DNA from 2 places in the Cellulomonas sp. NPDC089187 genome. Region 1 is predicted to be linked to the other one. Evidence: riboswitches for the same ligand, from Rfam matches in the RefSeq annotation. Region 1 holds a riboswitch; the other holds the start of a gene.
What was found. Region 1 has a riboswitch for S-adenosylmethionine ahead of AB0N78_RS11915 (DUF1737 domain-containing protein). Riboswitches for the same ligand answer to the same signal wherever they lie in the genome.
Positions count from the first base shown of each region.

Region 2: linked by a shared signal. The riboswitch ahead of AB0N78_RS13820 (methylenetetrahydrofolate reductase) and the one ahead of AB0N78_RS11915 (DUF1737 domain-containing protein) in region 1 are both predicted to bind S-adenosylmethionine.

Region 1 covers NZ_JBFBHI010000004.1:146,037-149,431, reverse strand. The annotation lists gene AB0N78_RS11925 (O-succinylhomoserine sulfhydrylase) at 1-873, opposite strand, end outside; gene AB0N78_RS11920 (hypothetical protein) at 870-1,154, opposite strand; partial or broken gene AB0N78_RS11915 (DUF1737 domain-containing protein) at 1,267-1,437, opposite strand; SAM riboswitch class I at 1,442-1,535, opposite strand; SAM riboswitch class IV at 1,634-1,749, shown strand; gene AB0N78_RS11910 (aminotransferase class V-fold PLP-dependent enzyme) at 1,790-3,151, shown strand; gene AB0N78_RS11905 (hypothetical protein) at 3,156-3,395, opposite strand, start outside.
Region 2 covers NZ_JBFBHI010000004.1:564,245-567,639, forward strand. The annotation lists gene metE (5-methyltetrahydropteroyltriglutamate--homocysteine S-methyltransferase) at 1-1,141, opposite strand, end outside; gene AB0N78_RS13820 (methylenetetrahydrofolate reductase) at 1,150-2,169, opposite strand; SAM riboswitch class I at 2,175-2,269, opposite strand; gene AB0N78_RS13825 (EamA family transporter) at 2,335-3,231, opposite strand.

The DNA of each region.
Region 1 (3,395 bases):
AGTCTCCAACCAGGTGGCGAGGGTCAGGGCGGAGGCGGTCTGGTGTCGGACGCGCAGCGCCAACGTCTCCAGGCCCTTGAGCAGCACCCAGGCGTTGAACGGGCTGAGCGACGGGCCGGTGTTGCGGATCAGGGTCTGCACCGGTCCGTGGATGAAGTCGTCGTTGCCCAGGATCGCGCCGCCGAGCACCCGGCCCTGCCCGTCGATGTGCTTGGTCGCCGAGTACACGACCACATCCGCCCCGAACAGCAACGGCCGGGACAGCACCGGGGTGGCGAAGACGTTGTCGACCACCACCACTGCGCCGGCGGAATGCGCCAGCTCGCTCACCCAGGCGATGTCCACCAGGTCCTGCATCGGGTTCGACGGCGTCTCGAAGAACACCACATCGGCCGGGGTGCTCAGCGCCTGCGCCCACTGCTCGGGCACGTGCCCGTCGACGTAGTCGGTGCGCACACCCCAGCGGGCCAGGATCTCGTCGAAGATCACCACCGACGATCCGAACAGCGCCCGGGCGGCCACCACCCGTGAACCTGAGCTGACCAGCGCGGCGAGGGCGGTGAACACCGCACTCATCCCGGAGGCGGTGGCGTAGCAGGCCTCCGCGCCCTCCAGCAGTCGCAGGCGCTCCTCGAAGGTGCTGACCGTCGGGTTGCCATAGCGGGAGTACAGGAACCGGTCGGACTCCCCGGCGAAGGCCGCCTCGGCGTCGGCGGCGCGGTCGTAGACATAGCCCTGGGTCAGGAACAGCGCCTCGGACGTCTCCTGGAACCCGGTGCGGACCGTGCCGCCGCGCACCGCCAGGGTGTCCGGTCGTAGGTCGTCGCGGGGGAGGAGTCCGTCCTGCCAGTCACCAGGGCCGGGCGCGGTCACCAGGTCCGCCAGGGCAGGCCGTCCGCACGCCATCCCCAGTGGCCGCGCGCGCCGTCCGGGCCGACATCTCCCTCGAACCCGGTCAGCACGTTGTACGACGGTCCGATGCCCGCGGCGGTGGCGGTGCTGGCGGCGGCGATTGAGCGCACGCCGGAGCGGCACAGGAAGACCACCGGCCCACCGGCCTGTGCTGCCTCGACCTGCGTGACGAACTCGGGGTTCTGTCGACCCACGCCGTCCACCCACTCGACAAAGCTCACTCGGTCCGGCAGATCCGGCACCCCGATGCTGCGCCACTCCCCGTCGGTGCGGACGTCGACCAGTCGCGCACTCGGGTCCTGCGGGTCAGATCGCCCGCGTAGCCCGCGCTCACAGCGGACGCACCCGGGTCTCGGCGGCGGGCAGCACCACGGCCTGGGCCACGATCACCTGCTCCCCGTCGAAGGTCGCCGCCGGGCTGCCGTACAGCTGGTATCCGTCGGCGAGTGCGGCGCTGACCCGCTCGCAGAACGACCGGTCGTCGGGCCCGGTGAGCAGGCGGTAGGGCAGGGGTGCTTCGGTCATCGCTCCTCCATCGGTCCTGGCGGTAGCACCCTGGGCCGGTGTGGCCTGGGTTGCTGCGGCGTCATCGAGCCAGATCTCTCGGCCGCTCTGGATGGTGTGCCGCGACCCTAGTCACCGGATCGGGCAGAACGCCAGAACCGACCGCAGTGTGGGCGCCTGTTGACGACCGCGACATCGCCGGTTCATCCTCGGCTCAGGTCACGAGTGCCAGCGCGTAGCCCCGGCTTGCTGGCCGGCAACCCTCCCTCCGCGGCGGGGTGCCCCGGGTGACGACCTGGCCCGTCGCCGACCGACGACGGGCAAGCGCGGGGGATCCCCTGGCTCAGGGCCCCTCCACTGTCCGGAGGTCCGTATGTCCGCACCCACCCTGTCCCGCACTGGTGCCCTGCTGCCTGTGGTCGGCGGTGACACCCCCGTGCCGCTGGTCGACGGGCGCACGGTGCCCTATGCCAACCTCGACTACGCCGCCTCCGCACCCGCCCTCACCGCCGTGGCCGACCGGGTGAACGAGGTGCTGCCGCTCTACGCCTCCGTGCACCGCGGTGCCGGGTATCTCTCGCAGGTGTCGACAGCGCTCTACGAGACCTCACGCCGCACCATCGCGGACTTTGTCAGGGCACGGGAGGACGACGTGGCGGTGATCGTCCGCAACACCACCGACGCACTCAACCTGCTCGCCGGCTGCGTGCCCGGACGGGTGCTGGTCCTGGACTGCGAACACCACGCGAACCTGTTGCCCTGGGTGCACTCCGTGGGTGATGACCGTCGACGCGCCACCGTCCTGACGAGCGCCGACACCGTGGCTGGCACCCTCGATCTGCTGCGCGCCGAACTCGCCCGCGGACCGTACGCCCTGGTCACGCTCACCGGCGCGTCCAACGTCACCGGCGAGAGCCTGCCGCTGGACCGGGTAGTCGACCTCGCGCACGCGGCCGGTGCCCGGGTGCTGGTTGACGGCGCGCAGCTGGTTCCGCACCGGCGGTTCTCGCTCGCGGACACCGGTGTCGACTACGTGGCGTTCTCCGGGCACAAGACCTACGCGCCCTTCGGGGCGGGTGCGCTGATCGGGCGGCGTGACTGGCTCGACTCCGGGACCCCGTACCTTGCCGGTGGTGGCGCGGTGCGGGACGTCCGCACCGACCGCACGCTCTGGCAGCCCGCACCCGCACGCCATGAGGCCGGGTCGCCGAATGTGCTCGGTGCCGTCGCTCTGGCCGCCGCCTGCCAGGAGCTCGCCGCGCTACCCGACGGGGCGCTGGTCGAGCACGAGGAGGCGCTGCGCCGCCGCCTGCTCGACGGACTGTCCACCATCCCGGGTGTCCGGGTGCTGCGCCTGTGGCCCGACTCCACCGATCCCATCGGGGTTGTTGCCTTCACGGTCGGTGACGATGACCCCGGGCTGGTTGCCGCGTATCTGTCCGCCGAGTGGGGGATCGGCGTGCGCGACGGTCGGTTCTGCGCGCACCCGCTGCTGGCTCGGCTCGGGGTCACCGGCGGTGCGTTGCGTGCCTCGGTCGGCGTCGGGACACCAGTCGAGGCGGTGGACCGGCTGATCGAGGCGCTGCGGGTGTGGACCGAGCGCGGGCCGCGGGCGGAGTACGACGTGCGGGACGGCTGCTGGACGGTGGTCGACGACCCACGGTCCGGGGTGGACGGGATCGACGCGCTGGCGGCGACGGCTGCGGCGGGGTGCGGGCCGGTGGTGGGGGAGTGATGGGTCAGAGGAACGACAGGAACCCGAGGATGAGCAGTGCCCACACCGACACGGTGATCCATCCCAGCGTGTAGACCACTGCCTGCTCGCGCCCGGCACGGTGGCCCAGCGCAAGCCCGAATCCGCACAGTGCGGCACCTGCCGTGACCACGGGGAAGGCCGGAATGAGTAGGAGGGGCATGAATCCGGCCGTCTCCGGGGATGCCCCGCTCACGTAGATCATGAAACCGATAAAGGGCGCTAT
Region 2 (3,395 bases), 420 kb from region 1:
CGGTCAGACCGGTGGCCAGGGTGACGACCTCGGCGACCTTCTGATCGGCGAAGGCCAACCAGGACTTCAAAGTGTCGTCCAGGTCGGGCTCGTCCTGCACGTCATGCGGCACGTGGAACAGCGAGGTCGAGGTGCCGACTGCGGTCTGCTCGGCACCCAGACCCTCCAGCCGCTCCAGGGTGGTCAGTGCGGCGTCCAGGTCGGCGCGCCAGATGTTGTGCCCGTCGATGACGCCACCGACTAGCACCTTGTCCCCCAGCGCGGTGCGAGTGGCGTCGGAGACGATCGGCAGGGTGCCGCGGACCAGGTCCAGGGCGATGCCGTCAACGCTGGACGCCGCCAGCACGTCCAGCGCGCCGCGCAGCTCACCGTACGGGGCGGCGACCAACAGGGCCGGACGGTCCTGCGCCTCGCCGAGCACCTGGTACGCGTGCTCGGTGGCGGCCAGGAGCCGGTCGGCATCGACACCGGTGGAGTCGGAGACCAGTGCGGGCTCATCCAGCTGCACCCAGGTGGCACCCGCGGCGCGGAACGCCGTCAGCAGCTCGACGTAGACGGCCAGCACGTCGTCCAGGCGGTCGATGGGGGCGGTGCCGTCGGTGCTCTTGGCCAGCGCGAGGAACGTCACCGGGCCGACGATGACCGGGCGGGTCAGCACCCCCTCGGCCAGGCCCTCGGCGAACTCCCGCACCGGACGGTCGGAGGAGTAGGAGAACACCGTGTCCGCGCCGATCTCCGGCACCAGGTAGTGGTAGTTGGAGTCGAACCACTTGGTCATCTCCAGCGGCAGGTCATCCCCCCGGCCGCGCGCCACAGTGGAGTACCCGGCCAGGTCCAGCCCGCCGTCGGCGTCACGCAGATCGGCGAACCGCTCCGGCACCGCACCGAGCACGACGGCGGCGTCCAGCACCTGGTCGTAGAAGGAGAACGCGCTCGGGATGGCGGGCAGCGTGGTGCTCAGACCCAGCTCGGCGAGGCGGGTGCGGGTGCGGCGGCGCAGGTCGGCGGCGGTTGCCTCGACCTCCTCCGCAGTGGAACGGCCGGCCCAGAAGGACTCGATGGCCTTCTTGAGCTCACGCCGGGGCCCGATGCGCGGGTAGCCCAGGACGATGCCGGCGGGGAACGGGTGGGTGTGGGTCATCTCTCGCCTCAGCTGGTGGGAACGGGAACAGGAAGGGTGGCCACCCGGGTGCGGGGTGCGCCGGAGCCGCCGAGTCCGACGCCGTCGATCAGGTCGAGGGCCGGTCCGGCGTTGTTGAAGGTGTAGAGGTGGACGCCGGGGGCGCCGCCGTCGAGCACGGCATTGACCAGGTCGACACCCAGGCGGGTGCCGGCGCGGTGCCGGGCGGCGGTCTCGGTCTCCGGATCGAAGGCGTCCAGGGTGGCCAGCACGTGCTCGGGCACCTCGACGCCGGTGAGCTGCTGGACGCGGCGCAGCCGGGCCGGGTCGGTCATCGGGATGATGCCGGGCACGATCGGGATGGTCACCCCGGCGTCGCGGGCCAGCGCCACCAGCTCCAGGTAGGACGGTGCGTCGTAGAACAGCTGAGTGATGGCGAAGTCTGCACCGGCGGCCTGCTTGGCGAGCAGTGCGGCGATGTCCTGCTCCCGGCTGCTGCCCGCACCGGCATTACCCCGGGGGAACGCGGCGACCGCGACCGACAGCGGTCGCACTGTGGCCCGGACCGCCTGCGCGGGGCTGGACGCACACCGCTCGGCCTCGATCCGGCGCAGCAGACCGACCAGGGCGCTCGCGGTGGGCAGCCCCTCGGGGTGTGCCTGCCAGGAGCCGTCCGCCGGCGGGTCGCCGCGCAGCGCCAAGAAGGCTCGCACCCCCTCGTCCAGGAACTCACCCACGGTGTCCGCCAACTCCTGGGTGGAGGTGCCGACGCAGGTTAGGTGCGCGATCGGGGTCAGCGAGGTCTCGCGCAGTAGTCGGCGGACCAGGGTGCGGGTGGTGGTGCGGGTCGATCCGCTGGCCCCGTAGGTCACCGACACGAAGTCCGGCCGCACCTCGGCCAGCGCCTGCACGGTGGCCCAGAGCTTGGGTGCGGCGTGGGGATTGCGCGGCGGGTACAGCTCGAAGGACACCGTGGGTCGGTCGACCGCGCCGAGCCCGTCGGTGACGGCAGGTGCCGGACAGTCGCCGGGGGTGCTGCTGACGCTCATTCGTCGCTCCATCGGTCCTGGCGGAAGCACCCGCACCCGCTCGCGCGGGGGGTTGCTGCGACGTCGACGAGCCAGGTCTCTCGGTCGCTCTGGATGGGTTGGCTCAACGTAGGTCGGGCCTCAGACGCCTGGCAAGCATCCTTGACGTGTCAGGGCGGTGGTGCCTCAGCGCAGGACGGCCCCGAGCTCGTCGGCGGGAAGGCGTTCGGTGGGCTCACCCGGTGCCCGCCCGGACAACCAGATCACCGCCGCCCCGGACAGCACCACCAGCACGACCCCGCCCACCATCCACCCGGTGAGCCGGTCGCCGAGCAGCGCCGCACCGACCAACGCGCCCATCACCGGGTCGACCGCGAACAGCGTCCCGGCCACCCGCGGTGAGGTCAGCCGCACCGCCAGAAAGTCCAGGCTGAACGCCAGCGCCACCCCGAGCAGCCCGGAGCCGGCCAACGGCAGTAGGTCCCCGGACTGCACCAGCGGTACCGCGGGCACCGAGAATGGCGCGAGCACCACCGCCCCCACCGTCACGGATAGCGCCAGTCCGCCCAGTCCGGCGTCGTCGTCCCCGACCCGACCGGCCAGCACCGTGTACCCGCCGAAGGCGGCGGCCGCCCCGAGCCCGGCAAGCACCCCGACCGGATCGAGACCGCCCTGCGGCCCGGCGACGAGTGCGACCCCGATCAGCGTCAGCGCGGGGAGCAGACGTTGGGCACCGCGGGCACCCACCGCCGCGACGGCCAGCGGTCCGCAGAACTCCAGGGTGACTGCGACGCCCAGCGGGATGCGCTGGACCGCGTGGTAGGACAGCACGTTCATCGCCGCCATGGCGACGCCGTAGAGCACGATGCCGAACCAAGCCGACCGGCTACGACCGCGCAGCCGGGGGCGGGTCAGTAGGAGCAGGACGGCGGCGGCGATGGTCATCCGGAAGCCGGAGACCGCGGGGATCGGGAGCCGCCCGAAGAGTCCCTCGGCCAGGGCCGCCGACAGTTGGATGCCTGCGGAGCCGATCAGCACGCAGCCGGTGGCGATCAGCGCGCTGTGGCGCGGGGTGGAGCGCATGGGGATGTCCTCACGATGAGAGTCGGCGGGTTATGAGGGCAGCACCGGAGGCCCTGCGCGATGGACGCAGGGGCGAGGGTGCGGCCTCAGACCGCCGAGGGGCCGCGGCGCGCTGAGCAGCCGAGGAAGCTCATCGGGTCCATGCCGGGGACTGTACGCCCTGA